DNA from 3 places in the Arthrobacter sp. R3-55 genome. Region 1 is predicted to be linked to each of the others. Evidence: riboswitches for the same ligand, from Rfam matches in the RefSeq annotation. Region 1 holds a riboswitch; each other region holds the start of a gene.

Region 1 (5,577 bases):
CGTCAGCAACCGCTCCACAATGCCCTGGCCACCCAGGGAGATGCGGGGGCCGTCATCGCGCTTGGTCAGGTGCGTCTCCGGAGCGGCGAACAAGTCACCCACAGAGACCGACAACACCTGGCACAGGGTGACCAAGGAAGCGACCGACGGCGATGTCAGGTCGCGCTCCACGCGGCTGAGGAAGCCCTTGGTTAGCCCGGTAGCATCAGCCACTTGCTCGATGGTAAGGCGCTGCGCCTGCCGGGCTGCGCGGATTCTGGAACCGATGGCAACGGGAACATTGCTCGGTTCAACGGGTAGAGCCTTCATTCACGAACCTTTCAGGCCTGTCATGTGGCCCTGTCATTGGAGCAATAGTAGCCGGGAGACAGGCCAAGAGCGCCAGAATACGCGGAAGCATGACCAAAGCCCCTTGACTGTTACTCCCATCACAACATATCCTCATAGGCAACAAGTGTTGCCTGTGAGGCACACAGCACATCCCCAATCTCCAATCGTCAGCACAGAGACTTCGACGCTTCGCAGGAGTATCGTCGAAAACCCCAACCTCCGTGCATCAGCTCCAAGGACCGTTCATGGAATCTTCGGCTATAAATATCGCAATCGTGGTGGTGTACCTGCTCGCCATGCTGGCCTTCGGCTGGTGGGGCAAGTCCCGCACCAAGAACAACAGCGACTTCCTGGTGGCCGGCCGCCGCCTCGGCCCCTTCCTCTACACCGGCACCATGGCCGCAGTGGTCCTTGGTGGCGCATCCACCGTGGGCGGCGTAGGCCTCGGCTACAAGTTCGGCATTTCCGGCATGTGGCTGGTGGTGGCCATCGGCTCGGGCGTGTTGTTGCTTAGCCTGCTCTTCGCCGGCACCATCCAGAAGCTCAAGATCTACACGGTCTCCCAGATGCTGACCCTCCGCTATGGCAGCACGGCCACCCAGACCTCGGGCATTGTCATGCTGGCCTACACGCTGATGCTGTGCGCCACGTCCACCGGCGCTTACGCCACCATTTTCGTGGTCCTCTTCGGCTGGGAGCGTTGGCTCGCCATCGCCATCGGCGGCGCTATCGTCCTGGTCTACTCCACCATCGGCGGCATGTGGTCCATCACGTTGGCCGACCAGGTCCAGTTCGTCATCAAGACAGTGGGCATCTTCTTCCTCATGCTCCCCTTCGCCCTGAACGCTGCAGGCGGCCTCGACGGCATCCGGGCCCGCGTCGATGAGAGCTTCTTCGACATCGGCGGAATCGGACTCCAGACGATCATCACCTACTTCGTCGTTTACACCCTTGGCCTCCTGATCGGCCAGGACATCTGGCAGCGCGTGTTCACCGCCAAGACCCCCACGGTGGCCCGCTGGGGTGGCGCCACTGCAGGCATCTACTGCATCCTCTACGGCTTCGCCGGTGCCCTGATCGGCATGGCTGCCAGTGTTGCCCTCTCCGGCGTGGAGATCGCGGCCAAGGATGATGTTTACGCGGAGGTCGCTACCCGGCTCCTGCCCATCGGCATCGGCGGCCTGGTTCTCGCTGCCGCTGTCGCGGCCATGATGTCCACCGCTTCCGGCGCACTGATCGCTGCGGCAACAGTGGCCCGCGCAGACGTCATGCCCTTCGTAGCCAGCTGGTTCGGCAAGAAGGTAGACACTTCCGATTCCGACAACCCTGAGCACGACGTCAAGGCCAACCGCATGTGGGTCCTTGGCCTGGGGCTCGTCGCAATCATCATCGCCATCTCCACCAAGGACGTGGTGGCCGCGTTGACCATCGCTTACGACATCCTGGTGGGCGGGCTCCTGGTAGCCATCATCGGCGGCCTGGTGTGGAAGCGCGGAACGGGCATCGCCGCTGCTTGGTCCATGGCAGCCGGTTCAGTGGTAACCCTCGGGACCATGACCATCCTGGAAATCAATGCCGAAGTTCCCTTGGACGGCATCTACGCCAACGAGCCCATCTACTTCGGTCTCATTGCCTCCGCCCTGGTGTACCTCGTGGTTTCACTGATGAGCAAGCCCACCGATCCCGCCGTCATGAAGGCATGGACGGACCGCGTGGCCGGCACCCGCGTGGCAGAAGAAGAACTCACCACGCCCGCCTCCTAGCAGGCACACTCAGGTACAGAGAAACAAGCAAAGTTCGACGGCGGCGCCTCCCCTCTTCGGGGCGGCGCCGCCTGCGTTTAACCCTGGCAATGCAACGGATGGGGGCCACATCGATGCTGTAGGGTTGTCCCAGCTTCAAGAGATGTGGTGCCAAGCTCCGACTGGCCACACACCAACCCCATGTTCACGGGTGGTTCGGATGAGGAAGCGGCCCGTCCCGGACCAGAGACAACCGAGCGGGCAAGAGCACTCCCCAAGGAGCAACCCCTTGCCGTACCAAGGCGATACCACCCCCGCAACCAGCACCCCCGCAGCCAACACCACACGGGCAAGCACCCCGCCCGCAACGGCAGCCGTCACGGTGGCGGTGATTCCCGCCGTCGACCTCTTCCTGGGCACGGTGACCATCACTGCCGAGGCTGGCACCAGGCAGTTCAGCCATCCCCAAGCGCAGCTGATCGCCCGGGCGTTGGCGCAAGCCGTCCGCCCAACGCGTTGGTGTGAGGCGTCAAGAACCCTGACGGTCAGAGTTGCCGCCGTCGGCCGGCGGGCGGGTATACAGCAGCACTTCACCTTCAGCCACCAAGACCCACCCCAGGAGAATCCAACCAGGGAGAATTCGGCCTAGATTTCCTCGTCTTCCTCCCGGAACTCCTCGGTTTCGTCGATGGGGACCACCCGTTCGTCGTCCTCCGGAGCGTCCACTTCCTCAACCCAGGGCTCGTCCACTTCCTGGTCCTCGGCGTAGTCGTAAGCCGGGTCGGACTCAATGGTTGTCCGTTCCGGGTAGTTGGCGTGTGATTCGGTGGTGTTCATGGTGCAACCTCCGTCTCGCGGGCCGCTCAAAGCCCTTGTTGAACGTGCGCGGGATTCCTCCCGCCCCTGTCCTTCCATCTGAGCACCGGGTCCAGCGAGGGTCAAGGAGGCCCGGAAATTACGGTGCGCCGAACATTCCCAGTGAGGAATACCAGCCAAAAATCCCTGCAGATAAGCGGTACAGTGGGGCGTGCAATGGGGCCGCAACTACCCCACCCAGCACAGGAGAAAAAGTGCAACAGCACCACGAATCCCCCGGTTCGTCGAGCCCCGCTCCGGACCCTTCCACCCCTTATGACGGTGCAGCATCGCCTTCCTCATCGGACATCCGCCGCTGGCGGCAGTATCTGGCCGATGAGCGGGCCGAGGCGGCCGTTTACCGCGAACTTGCCCAACGGCGCGACGGCGAAGAGCGCCAAATCCTGCTCGCTTTGGCCGAGGCCGAGGGCCGGCACGAAGCCCACTGGCTCAAGCTCCTTGGCGAGCACGCCGGAATGCCCAAGGCTGCATCGGCCCGGAGCCAGTTCCTGGGCTTCCTGGCCCGCAACTTCGGGTCGGTCTTTGTGCTTGCCCTCGCTCAGCGCGCAGAAGGCCGTTCCCCGTACGGCGCCGAACCCGCGGCAACCCCTGCCATGGTGGCTGACGAGCAGATCCATGAGGAAGTTGTCCGTGGCCTGGCCACGCGTGGACGGAACCGGCTCTCCGGTACTTTCCGTGCAGCAGTCTTCGGAGCCAATGACGGTTTGGTGAGCAACCTTTCGCTGGTCATGGGCATGGCCGCCACGGGTGTGCCCAGTCCCGTGGTGCTGATGAGCGGCGTGGCCGGCCTTTTGGCGGGCGCCCTGTCCATGGGCGCCGGCGAGTACGTCTCGGTCCGTTCGCAGCGCGAACTGCTCAACGCAACCTTGCCCACGCAAGCCACCCTCACGGCTGCTCCGTCGTTGGACATCGAGCACAACGAGTTGGTCCTGGTCTACTTGGCCCGCGGAATGACACGGGAAGCAGCCGAGCACCGTGCCGCTGAGCGCATGGGCCTGTTCAGCTGCGATTGCGATCCCAGCCTCTCCTTGCAGCCGGAAAAGCCCTCCACGGATGAGCACGAGTCTGTGGGCTCGGCGTGGGGCGCGGCAATGTCCAGTTTCTGCTTTTTCGCCTCCGGCGCCATCGTTCCCATCCTGCCTTTCATCTTCGGCATGACGGGATTCGCCGCCCTGATGGTGGCCGGTGTTCTGGTGGGCATCGCGCTCCTGGCGACCGGCGCCGTCGTGGGCTTGCTGTCCGGAACATCACCGCTGAGCCGCGGGCTGCGCCAGCTCGCAATCGGCCTGGGAGCAGCCGCCGCCACCTACGGGCTGGGCCTGGTGTTCGGAGCAACCATTGTCTAGTTTGGACGGCTCCCCCCGCAGCCCGTAATGTTGGTTCGTCCTCCGCGCTGCCCCGCGTGACAGGGGCGTGAGGAATGGAGAACCGTGGACTCAGAGCGGGAAACGCGTGTGCCAAAGCACCGCCGTGCCGGAACGGCCTGGCGCATTCTCCGTGGCGTACTCATGGCCGGAATTGCCGCGGTGGTGGCGGTCCTGGTCAGTGGATTCCTGCATGGAGACCCCAGGATCACCGCCCTCTTCCCCGGCGTAAGCGTCCCTGGCTCCGCGCAAGGCGGGCAGAAGCAAACCACACCGGCGCGGGCGGAAGATGCCCCTCCGCCCGGATTAGAGGAAGCGGATGCCCCGTTGGGCTCACCGGTGGCGCCGGAGACCCGCAACGATTCGTACAAGTTCCTGGCCACCAACGACGACGGCTCTCCGGTGGGCTACTCGCCATGCCGGCCGCTGCACTACGTGGTGAACAACGCGTCCGCGCCGGCGGGTTCGGATGCTCTGCTGGAGACGGCGATCGCGAACGTCTCGGCTGCTTCGGGGATCCAGTTCGTCAACGATGGCACCACGGACGAGTTGCCGGCAGACAGGCGGGAGCCCTATCAGCCGGCCAAGTACGGTGACCGTTGGGCTCCCCTGCTGATTTCGTGGACCACGCCCGAGGCCGCCCCGGCCCTGATGGACAAGGTTATTGGCACCGGCGGCAGCACCATGTACTCACTGAACAACGGGCCCAAGAGCTACATCACGGGCAGCCTGGAGCTGGACACCCCGCAGGTCTCCGGACTCCTGGCCGACCCCGAAGGCGCGGACTACGTCCTGGCGGTCATGCAGCACGAGTTGGGGCACGTCATGGGTTTGGACCATGTGGATGATCCCGTCCAGCTCATGTACCCGGAAATCGGTGCCCCTGACGGCCTGGCGGCCGGGGACCTGACCGGCCTGCATCTCCTCGCTTCAGCACCCTGCCGCAAGGACATTTAGCGCCCTGTTCACAGGGCATGGACTCCCGGCCCGTCTGGACTTATGCTGGCGGCTACGGCCGACGGCGGCGCCCCACCTCCCGTCGCAGCCTCCACGTCAGGGGGTTCCATGGAACCTTACGGGTCGCCTCAGTGGCAGGACCCCGCTTCCCGCCGCCCCCGGAATCCTACGGGCAGCCCTTACGCTCCTCCGGGCAGCCCAAACCAGCCCGAGGCCGCAGTGCCGCCGCAGCCGCCACCACCTCCGCCTCCGCCGCCGCAGCCGCCACCACCTCCGCCTCCGCCTCCGACGCCACCGCCACCAGCTCC
Region 2 (5,577 bases), 1.7 Mb from region 1:
CCAGCCACTGTCCTCTACCGGCCTCCTGACGCAGAATGGAGCATGCGGACTTTCGGGGTTGAGGAAGAGCTGCTCATCGTCCATCCTGTGACGGGAGAGCCTCTTGCCCTCGCGGATGCGCTGCTCGCGGGCCACAACCAGGCGGCGTCCGCAACGAGTCTCAGCCACGAACTCAAGCTGGAGCAGATCGAGACGCAGACCCGCCCCTGCCACAGCTACGGTGAGCTTCTGCATCAGATCCGCCGCGGCCGGGCCATGGCCAATGAAGCGGCCCGACAGCACGGTGCGCGGGTTGCCGCGATCGCCACCTCCCCGCTGGATTCGAACACCCACACCACCCCGGATCCCCGCTATGCCGCGATGCTGGACCGCTTCGGCATCATCGCCACGGAACAACTGACGTGCGGATTCCATGTGCACACCTCTGTTGAGTCCCCCGAGGAAGGTGTGGTGGTGCTGGACCACATCCGGGACAAACTCGCCGTGCTCACGGCGCTCACTGCCAACTCACCCTTCTGGCGAGGCCTTCCTACCGGTTTCGACAGCTACCGCACCCAGGCATGGAACCGCTGGCCCACCTCTGGACCGTCGGCCGTGTTCGGATCACTCACTGCCTACCGACGCATCGTGAAGCGGCTGTTGGAAACGGGCGTGATCATGGATGAGGGCATGATCTACTTCGATGCCCGCATCTCCCGGAACCACCCCACCGTGGAGGTCCGTGTGGCCGACGTCTGCCTTCGCGCCGAGGACGCCGCGTTGATTGCGGTGCTGGTGCGGGCTTTGGTTGAGACGGCTTCCTTGGAAATGCTCGACGGCGTTGAGCCAACCGCGGTGCCCACGGCACTCCTGCGGATGGCGAGTTGGCAGGCCAGCAATGCGGGGTTGCGTGGAGATCTTCTGGACTTCGGTGATTTCCGTCCCCAGCCGGCAGCGGGCGTGGTCTGGGCGTTGGTGGATTACGTGAGCCCAGTGCTGGATGACCAAGGCGAATTGGAGCTGGTCAAAGAGGGGATCTCAGATCTGCTGGAGCGGGGGAACGGCGCCCGCGAGCAACGGGAAGCGGCGGTGCGGTACAACAACAGGAAGCGAGGCAGCCAGAACCAGGCGGGCAGTCCACCCGCCAGCGCAGCCCTGGCCGCCGTCGTCGGGCATGCAGTGAAGGTGACGGTTCGCGGAACCTCTGCCGACGCGCACAAGGAGCCTGCGCCCATGTTGTCCCGGGTCAGGAGGCCTTAGGCTTTGCCGGCTTCCGGCTCTTCCCATGCCATCAAGTAGGCGCCGGTGAGGCCTTCCACCAAGTAGAAGCAGAACGGCGGGATGTCCTTTTTTGCTACCAGAATGGCGCCGTAGATTGGTGCGCTGGCCGCGGCCGTGACGCCGATCCAGCGTTTTGTGGGCAAGGAAAGAAGACTCCCGCCCAAGGCGGCCAACGCCACAACATGCAACCCGGAATAGGCCAGGAAAGGCGCGTTGGATCCATGGCGGTAGGCAAAACCCTCAATGTCAGCAGCGCGCCGGGCGAGGCTGGGGACGAAGAACGGGGCGCCGGCGAGCAATGCGGCGGCGGCAGCGAAAGCCCACCTCTTCGCATTCCCACGTGGCGCGTTGTGGCCTGGAACGGCATCCCTGTCCGGAACGGCGTTCTTGTCTGGAACGGCACGGGCAAACGCGGCGAATCCCACTGGCACGGCGACGGTTCCCACGGCGGTAAGGTGCTGGCCCACGATCCAACCGTGCCGTCCGGAGGTCAGCATGCGCAAGCGTTCGGCGTCGTCCGGTGTCATGTAGACGCGCGAGACCGGCGAGATTCCCACGAGCCACACCACCGTGCCGGCAACGATGACCGCTCCGGCACGGCGATAGGGATGGTTCCCGCTCATGGCAGCAAGGTTAGACCTGCTTGAGGGCCTTCTCCAGATCCAGGATGAGATCATCCACATCTTCCAGGCCCACAGACAAACGGACCACGCCGTCGCTGAGCCCGATCGCCGCCCGCCCCTCCGGCCCCATGGCCCGGTGGGTGGTGGTGGCCGGGTGGGTGATGAGGGACTTGGAGTCGCCCAGGTTGTTGGAGATGTCCACTACACGCAGGCCATCGAGCAGTGCGAACGCGGAATCCTTGGCCGAACGTCCCGCGGAAGGGAGCAGCTCGAAGGTCAGCACAGTGCCTCCGGCCTTCATCTGCTTCGCGGCAAGCTCGTACTGCGGGTGGGACTTCAACAACGGGTACTTGACCCAGCTGATGGCCGGCTGCTGTTCAAGCCACTCGGCAATCTTCAAAGCAGAGGCAGAACTGTGGTTCACACGGAGCCCGATGGTCTCCAGGCCCTTGGTCAGGACCCAGGCATTGAACGCGGACAACGAAGGGCCGGTGTGCCGCATAAGCTGCTTTACCGGGCCGTCAATGAATTCCTTGGTGCCCAGGATCGCACCGCCAAGGACACGTCCCTGGCCGTCAATATGCTTGGTACCGGAGTAGACGATCACGTCGGCACCCAGCTCGCCGCAGCGTTGCAACAGGGGAGTGGCAAAGACGTTGTCTACCACCACGGTCGCCCCGGCGGCATGCGCCAGTTCGCTGACGGCAGCGATGTCTACGATCTCTTGCATGGGGTTGGACGGAGATTCGAAGAACACAGCAGTGGTTGGTTCCGAGAGGGCTTCACGCCACTGCTCCAGGTCCGGGCCATCAACGAACACGGTTTCCACACCCCAACGGGGCAGGATCTCGTTGAGGATGACGAAGCATGAGCCGAACAGGGAGCGGGCAGCCACCACGCGGTCGCCCGCAGCCAGCAGGGCACCCAGGGCAGTGAAGACCGCAGACATGCCGGACGCGGTGGCAAAGCACGCCTCGGTTCCTTCAAGCAGCCGCAGCCGTTCCTGGAACGTGGCCACGGAGGGGTTGCCGTAGCGGGAGTACACGAAGCGCTCGTCTTCTCCGGTGAAAGCACGCTCGGCAGCTGCGGCCGATTCGTAGACAAAGCCGGAGTTCAGGAAAACCGGCTCGGATGTTTCCTGGAAATTGGTACGGTCAAGGCCACCGCGGACGGCCTGGGTGTCAGGGCTCCAGCCGGCGGCGTCGGGATTGAAAGTCACTTACTCGGTCCCCAGATTCGTCGGCAGGCCACGATTTTTCCAGCCATTGACGGTGCGTTCACCGTAGCGGTCAGGTTCACCCTCGAAACCCTCAAGGACGTTGTACGCCGTGAATCCGGCCTGCGTTGCGGCAATGGCGGCGGAGATGGAGCGCTGGCCGGAGCGACAGATGAAAACGAGTTCCACGGCCTCGTCCTCGGGGGCCTGCTGCTGCAGGTCCTCGATGAAACGGGAGTTGGGGATGCCGCCTGCGAGGCTCCATTGGATGAACAGGGGATCGTTCTCCGTGGCTTTGGTGTCAGGGATGCCGATGTGGGCCCACTCGCCCTCGGTGCGGACATCGACCAGGATGGCGCCTTGCTCGAGCTTGGCCCATGCATCCTGCGGGGTCAGGTCACCTGCGTAGCTCATGCGTGGCCCTCGAATGCTTCTTCGTCGTCATAGTTCTCCAGCTGGTCAACGGCGTCGGCGACGGCGGCATCAGCATTGGCGATCGCGGCGGGGAGCACAATTGCCTGGGCAACAATGACGGTGGTGCCGTTGAAGGTAGCTGCCGGGCTGCCATGGAGCACGTAGCCCTCAGCGAGCGCGCTGTGGATGCGCTCGCAGAATTCACGGTTGTCCGGGCCTGTAATCAGGCGGTAGGAGAGTTTTTCTTCAGTGGGTTCAGGCATTGCTGGTGCTCCTCAGTCACGCTTGCAGTTCGAATTTGTCGATACGCCGAGTAGTCACCTGAGGCACCCCGCCGGAGAGAGGGTTGCCGACCAGCAAGTCAGGGCTTTGCGCTGGTACTCATTACTCAAGAAAAACGTAGCATCCGCGGGCGTCGGGCTGCACTTGCGGGCGCCGATCCGGCCGTCATGTTGCGTAATCGGCGGACGCTTCAGTGCCCCCTTCCTTGAGCGCACGTACTGCCGCGCCGACAGTGGGGTAGAAGTGTTCAGGCGTGAAACTCGCTGCAGTGCCAAGACGGACCAACTTGTCCTTCACCGGGCCCTTGAGTTCGGCGAACACCAGATCTACTCCCTTGCTGGCCAGCCATTCGTCCAGGGTGACCAGATCGTCCAAGGCCGTGGTGTCAATCCCGGTGATGGGTTCGGCGGCAAGGATGACGTGGGTGACGGGGACCGCGGACTCGTCCGGGGCCTCATGCAGTTGTTCGCGGACAAATGCGGCCAGGACCTGGCCGTTTCCGAAGAACAGGGGAGCATCAAAGCGGAGAATCAAGAGTCCCGGGATGCGCTCGGCTTCGGGATGCCGCTCAACGTCGTGGTACCCCGGCAGGCCATCCTCTGCGCCAAGTTCGGTTCGGTACGGATCCCAGGCCCTGCGGACAAAATCCAGGAGCGCCAGGGCAATCGCCACAACGATTCCCTGCAGGACGCCCACGGTCAGGACTCCGAGGAACGCGGCCAGCATCACCACGGACTCGCTGCGGCTAAGGCTGAAGAGCCGCCGGACACCAGCCGGATCTGCGAGGGCAATCGCTGCGGCAATGACGACCGCGGCAAGGGTTGCCGATGGCAGGTACTCCGTCACCCCCGGTGCCAGCAGCATGAATGCCAGCACCAGCAAGGACCCCACCACCCCGGTCAGCTGGGATTTGGCACCTGCATCCACGGCCACGGGCGTCCGCGAGGTGCTGCCGGAAATCGGGAATCCTCCCAGCAGTCCGGTAGCGGCATTGGCCGCCCCGAGCGCAGCCATCTCCCGGTTGCCGGACACCCGTTTGCCGTCCTTGGCTGCCAGGGTCTGGGACAGGACGCCCGTATCGGCAAAGGCCATGAGGGCAATGCCGGCCGCGGCGGGCAGCAATGTCAACGCATCGGCCCATCCAATGCCGCCCAGTGCGGGCAACGGCAGGCCCTGCGGCAAGACTCCGGTGACCTTCACGTCGTCGTTAAGGCCCAAGACCGCCGTCGCTACGCATGAACCAACCACTGCGAACAGGACGCCGGGTACTTTCCACCGCAGGAGCCGCGGGATCCAGATGAGCGCCAGTGAACCTGCACCGAGCAGCAGCGCGGTGATGTTGATGTCACCGCCGAATACCCCGGTGGTGACCTGTCCGAGCTTTTGCCAGACGTCGCCGTCGGCCTCTATGCCCAGGAAAGCCGGCAGTTGCGAGAGCGCCACCAGCAGTGCGATTCCATTGAGGTATCCGAGCCGAATGGGTTTGGACAGCAAACCCGTGATGGTCCCCAGTTTCAGGGCGGAGCCCGCCAGCATGAACGCACCCACCAGCAGGGCCAGGAGCCCTGCCAACGCCACGGACTTACCGCTGTTGCCCGCTGCGAGGGGCACAATCGCCGCAGCGATCAACGGGGCCAATGCTGAGTCGGGTCCGAGGACCATGATGCGGGAAGGGCCCACCGCCGCGTAAACCAGCAGCGGTACGACAGTTGCGTAGAGGCCGGTGACAGGAGGCAAGCCGGCTGCCTGCGCATATGCCATGCCAGCGGGCACCAACAGGGA
Region 3 (5,577 bases), 490 kb from region 1:
TTCCTTCCTGCGCCGTTGACCGTGGAGGACCGGGAGCGGGCCCTGGGAACCTTGGTGCTCCGCTACTTCGGCAGCCGGGGACCGGCCACCATCAAGGACTGCTCCGCATGGTCCGGACTGACCATGAAGGACGTAAAACTGGGCCTCCACGTGACTGAGGAACTTTCGCCCGGCGCCCTGGCTTCGGTAACCCTGGACGGTTTCGAGTTTTACCTGGCCACGGAAGACGTCGGCGAGCTCACCCTTGGAAGGCGCACGACACCTCCGGATGACGCAGGACTCCCCCGGATTGACCTCCTCCAGTGCTATGACGAATACGTCATGGGCTATTCCCAGTCCCGGCATTACCTGGGCGGGACAGCGCCATACTTCCCCGAGGACAACGGGCCCATGCATGTGGTCCTGATGAACGGCAGGTTGGCCGGATGGTGGCGCCATGGCTTTTCCGGCGGAACCTGCCAGCTGGACGTCCGGATGAACCGTCCTCCAAGCCCTTCCGAGCAGGAGGCCCTGGACGCGGAAGTGGCACGCTACGGCCGGTTCCTGGGTATGGAGGCCCGGCTTCTCTGAGCCGTTCGGCGCAGGGAAGGGAGCTCTTGCCGGCAGAATCCGGGCTAGCTGGCAGGACTAAGCTGGGATAAGACCTAGGAGGCCTGCACTGTGAACAATCTGATCTTCTGGATCATCGTCTGCTCGTGGCTGATTCCGCTCGGGATCCGCATGTACAACCGCTCCCGCGCACGCCGGATCCAGCAAGGAACCTTCCGCGAGCCCGGCTACCCGCCGCAGAACCTGCCCGGCCCGGGCTTCCCGCCACAGCAGAACTACCCCGGCCAGCCCTACCCCGCGGAAAGTTACCCGCAGCAGAACTACCCGGGCCATCCGTCCGAGCCGTCCGTCATCCGCCCGGCGGAACCGGCACCGCAGGAGGGGTCGTCGTCGGGGGCTTCATCCCCCGCACCGTTCCCGTCTACCAGCGGATCGCCGCAAGGCTACCGTGCCCGCAAACTGGCAGAGCTGGATGAGAAATTCAGCAACGGCGAGATCGCCATGGAGGATTACATGAAGCAGCGCGGCGAGATCATGAACGGCTAGCCCACCGGGATGCCAAGGCAGCCTGCAGGCTAGGCGAAGAAGGCCTCGCGCAGCTGGGGAGAGAGCTGCCCGATTTCAGTGAGGAAGCCGTCGTGGCCGATCGGAGCCTCAATGACGTGGACCGGAACATCACCGGGCAGGGCTGCCGCCAATTCCCGGGATTGCGCCGGGAAGTACAGCCTGTCGCTGTCCACTGCGGCCACGAAGAAATCGGCGGTGGTCCTGGACAATGCCGCCTCCAACGATCCCCGTCCACGGGCGACGTCGTGGGACATCAGGGCTTCGGTGATGGCGATGTAGCTGTTGGCGTCAAAGCGGCGGACGAGCTTTGTCCCTTGGTGATCCAGATAGCTCTCCACCTGGTACCGGCCACGCTCCCCGAGCACCTGGGCAGCCAGCGGCGTCTCCTGGTGCTGGGCTTCCCGACCGAAGCGGAAATCCAATTCCAGCGCCGATCGATACGTGATGTGGGCGATCCGCCGCGCCAAGGCGAGCCCGTGTTCAGGGGCATTGCCTGCGTAGTAGTCGCCGTTGTTGAAGTTTGGGTCCTGGCGGATGGCCAGTGTTTGGGCCTGAGCGAAAGCGATCTGCTCGGCGGTGCTGTAGGCGCCTACTGAAATCACGGCGCAGCGTTTGACGCGCTCGGGGAACGTCACAGCCCATTCAAGGGCGCGGGCACCGCCCATGGAGCCACCCAGGACGGCGTGCCAGGCCTCGATTCCCAGTGCATCGGCAAGGCGTGCCTCTGCCACGGTGCTGTCGCGCAGGGTGACCAGCGGGAAACGTGAGCCCCACGGCCGGCCGTCGGGTGCTTCCGAAGAAGGCCCCGTGCTTCCGTAGCACCCTCCCACAATATTGATGGAGATCACGAAGAACTTGTCGGTGTCGATCGTGGCGCCAGGGCCCACCAGCTGCTCCCACCAGCCTTCCTCATCCGTGGCTCCGCGGGCTACGTGGGTACTGCCTGTGAGCGCATGCTGGATGAGCACGGCGTTCGAGGCGTCCGCGTTGAGCTGCCCCCAGGTTTCGTACGCCAGGACGACGTCAGGAAGGAACCCGCCGGCTTCAAGTTCCAACGGCCCGATGCCGGCGTACTTGACGGTCCCGTCTTCTTCTCCGGATTTAGGAAGGGCTGTAGCAGTAATGGTCATTCCTTTGACACCTTAACCTCGCGCTTGCCCGTCGCCTTGCGTGCGAACAGGCCAGGTCTTCACCCGGGGCACCCCACCGCGGAGGAGGGTTGCCGGCCAGCAAGCCGGGGCTATGTGCTGGCACTCATGACCTAATACGAAGAGTCTAGGAAATACAGGGCGGTTCTGGCGAAGAATGTGACAACAGTGTGACGGTTTTTGGCGGCATCGTTCGCCGAACAGCACCCTGGAATGCCGCCCGGCGAACAATTGACGGCCGGACGGCCCTCCACAGGAGTGCGGCGTCAGGCCCCCTTGGCGGCCCGGAACCCGGCTTCAAGGTCCGCGATGATGTCATCCACGTGTTCGATGCCCACGGACAAGCGCACCAAGCCCGGGTTCACGCCTGCAGCGACCTGCTGCTCCACTGTCAGCTGGCTGTGCGTGGTGGAGGCCGGGTGGATGACCAGCGAGCGGACGTCGCCGATGTTGGCAACATGCGAGTGCAATTCCAGACCATCCACGAACCGCTTGCCTGCTTCGACACCGCCCTTGATGTTGAAAGCAACAATGGCGCCGGTGCCTTGGGGACCGTACTTCCGTCCCCGGTCATACCAAGGGCTGGAAGGAAGGCCGGCATAGGCGACCGATTCGACGTCGTCGTGGCTTTCGAGCCACTCGGCCACCTTGGTGGCGTTGGCGACATGGCGCTCCACCCGCAGGCTCAGCGTCTCCAGGCCCTGGGCAATCAGGAAGGCATTGAACGGTGCCACGGCTGAGCCAAGATCGCGAAGCAACTGGACGCGGGCCTTCAAAATGTAGGACAAGTTGGCGCCCAGCGCTCCGTCCTTGCCGAGGTCCCGGGCGTAGACCAGTCCGTTGTAGCTCGGGTCCGGGGTGTTGAAGCCCGGGTAGCGCTCCGGGTCCTTGCCGAAATCGAAGTTGCCGGAATCCACAATGACTCCGGCAATCGCAGAGCCGTGCCCGCCGAGGTACTTGGTGGCGGAGTGCACCACGATGTCGGCGCCCCACTCGATGGGACGGATGAGGTAGGGCGTGGACAGCGTGTTGTCGACGATGAGCGGCACGCCGGCCTCGTGGGCAGTGCGCGCTACACCCTCGATGTCCAGCACGTCCTGGCGCGGGTTGGACACAACCTCGCCGAAGAAGAGCTTGGTATTGGGCTGGACAGCATCGCGCCACTGGTCCAGGTTGTCCGGGTCCTGGACGAACGTCACCTCGATGCCGAACTTCTTCAAGGTGTGCGCCAGCAGATTGTAGGTGCCGCCGTACAGGCTGGGGCTGGCAACGATGTGGTCGCCGGCCTCCGCGATGTTGAGGATGGCAAAGGTCTCCGCAGCCTGGCCCGAGCTCAGCAGGAGCGCGCCCAAGCCGCCTTCCAGGCTCGCGATGCGCTGCTCCACAGCGTCCTGGGTCGGGTTGCCGATCCTGGTGTAGATCGGCGCCAGTTCGGCCAGGGCAAAGCGGTTGGCTGCGCTCTCGGCACTGGGGAACACGAAGGACGTGGTCTGGTAGATCGGCAGGGCCCGCGCTCCGGTAGCGGAGTCAGGCTCCTGACCTGCGTGGATCTGGCGGGTTTCGAAAGACCATCCTTGGGACATGGAGTTCTCCTGTTCGTGGCGCATTGGTTCTGTGGAAACGTGCTGCATGTGAGCTGGGGCCAGTCTAGGAAGTGTCCGGAGCCGAAGACAGCTTTGTGACGCCGATGGAATCTTTCGGACTTTCAGCGTCCCTGCATGACGTCAGTTGGCACCGGTTATACACATCCCACCTTAGTTAGGCTTGACTTAGCTGAGACCCCGATCACAAAGTGCCAAGATGAAGCCATGCGCATGGATCACGTCTCTTACGCCTGTGAACGAGATGGCCTTTTGGCCACTACCGAACGAATTTCCGCGGCACTGGGAGTGGACGCTGTCCGGGGCGGAGTGCACCCGCGCTTCGGCACCCGGAACATGATCATTCCCCTTGCGGATAACAAGTACCTGGAAGTGGTGGAGGTCCTGGACCACCCCGCTTCCGACAAAGCACCTTTTGGCCAGGCAGTACGAGCCCGCTCGGCTGCCGGCGGTGGCTGGATGGGCTGGTGCGTCGCTGTTGATGACCTGGCACCGTTCGAGGACCGCCTTGGCCGCTCCGCTGTTCCGGGCAACCGCAAGTTCCCCGACGGCCGCGAACTGGTGTGGCAGCAGATCGGCATTCTGGGCTTGATCGCAGATCCCCAGGTCCCGTACTTGCTCAAGTGGGAGGGCGACCCCTCACTGCACCCGTCAAGGATCTACGAAAGCGACGTCAAGATGTCCAGCCTGACTATTGCGGGCTCGGCGGAACGCGTCACCGAATGGCTCGGAGAACCGGTGGAAAAGCCGCTCGAGGACGTTGCCGTCCAGTGGATGGCGCCGCACGGCACCCCGGGAATCATGTCAGTAACTTTCGAAACCGCCTCCGGAGCCGTCACCATCTAACGCCCCACCCCTCCGGGCGCGTCCCGGCCGGTCAACCCTGCCCGGAAAAACTTCGGCCGCCATCAGCGGGTGCCAATGACGTCACCCACCGATGGCGGCCGGATACTTTTAACCGCCCTATCCGAGGCCTATCGCCTTGCCGAACAAACTGAAGCCGACAAACGCCACAATGTCCAGCAATGCGTGGGCAATCACCAAGGGCATGACCCGTTTGGTCTTGGTGTAGATCCATGCGAACACCAAACCCATGACCACGTTGCCGATGAACGGCCCGAAGCCCTGGTACAGGTGGTAACTCCCCCGCAGGACGGCGCTGACCACAATGGCCACCGGCATGCTCCAGCCGAACTTGCCGAACCGGTCCATGAGGTATCCCACCACGATCACTTCTTCAACAATCGCGTGCCGCACGGCCGAGAGAATCAGCACGGGCACAGTCCACCAATACGCGTCCAGGCCGCTGGGGATGATCGCCGTGGTGATGCCCAGGGCCCGGCCGGCAGCATAAAGGCCCAACGATGGAATGCCGATCAGGGCAGCCAGACCCACACCGTGCAGCAGGTCCTGGCTTGGCCGGGCAAAATTGAAGCCGAGTCGCGCGAATGCCGAGCCGGTGTCGACGTCGCGGTTTCCCTGGAGATGAGTGGACAGGAAGTAGAACACCAGGGCCACGGGTACCAGTGCAAAGACGATGTCCAGCAACTGGTAGGTGAGGTCAAAGTATTCGCGGGTGTTTTGGGACCGGTTCAGGGTTGACGTGGCGTCGGCCAAGGGAGCCCGCGTCATCTTGTCCAAAAGTTGCACCACGGAGTAGACGGCCGACTGGCCCAGGGACAGACCCAGCACAATAAGTACTTCGGCGCGCA

The links. A riboswitch is a leader RNA that binds a small molecule or an ion and turns the genes downstream of it on or off. The one in region 1 is predicted to bind S-adenosylmethionine.
Region 2: it holds a riboswitch for S-adenosylmethionine, as region 1 does, so the genes downstream of both, M1D51_RS02565 (DUF1737 domain-containing protein) here and M1D51_RS16730 (hypothetical protein) in region 1, are expected to answer to the same signal.
Region 3: it holds a riboswitch for S-adenosylmethionine, as region 1 does, so the genes downstream of both, metX (homoserine O-acetyltransferase MetX) here and M1D51_RS16730 (hypothetical protein) in region 1, are expected to answer to the same signal.

The regions. Positions count from the first base shown of each region.
Region 1 covers NZ_CP096423.1:3,659,414-3,664,990, forward strand. The annotation lists gene M1D51_RS16720 (helix-turn-helix domain-containing protein) at 1-309, opposite strand, end outside; gene M1D51_RS16725 (sodium:solute symporter) at 576-2,093, shown strand; SAM riboswitch class IV at 2,227-2,346, shown strand; gene M1D51_RS16730 (hypothetical protein) at 2,362-2,721, shown strand; gene M1D51_RS16735 (hypothetical protein) at 2,718-2,909, opposite strand; gene M1D51_RS16740 (VIT1/CCC1 transporter family protein) at 3,143-4,294, shown strand; gene M1D51_RS16745 (matrixin family metalloprotease) at 4,379-5,269, shown strand.
Region 2 covers NZ_CP096423.1:525,784-531,360, forward strand. The annotation lists gene M1D51_RS02545 (glutamate--cysteine ligase 2) at 43-1,239, shown strand; gene M1D51_RS02550 (hypothetical protein) at 1,236-1,883, opposite strand; gene M1D51_RS02555 (O-succinylhomoserine sulfhydrylase) at 1,894-3,102, opposite strand; gene M1D51_RS02560 (rhodanese-like domain-containing protein) at 3,103-3,513, opposite strand; gene M1D51_RS02565 (DUF1737 domain-containing protein) at 3,510-3,776, opposite strand; SAM riboswitch class IV at 3,790-3,902, opposite strand; gene M1D51_RS02570 (SulP family inorganic anion transporter) at 3,961-5,577, opposite strand, start outside.
Region 3 covers NZ_CP096423.1:3,171,213-3,176,789, forward strand. The annotation lists gene M1D51_RS14695 (winged helix DNA-binding domain-containing protein) at 1-570, shown strand, start outside; gene M1D51_RS14700 (hypothetical protein) at 661-1,095, shown strand; gene metX (homoserine O-acetyltransferase MetX) at 1,125-2,246, opposite strand; SAM riboswitch class IV at 2,262-2,378, opposite strand; gene M1D51_RS14710 (bifunctional o-acetylhomoserine/o-acetylserine sulfhydrylase) at 2,531-3,847, opposite strand; gene M1D51_RS14715 (VOC family protein) at 4,073-4,711, shown strand; gene M1D51_RS14720 (CPBP family intramembrane glutamic endopeptidase) at 4,829-5,577, opposite strand, start outside.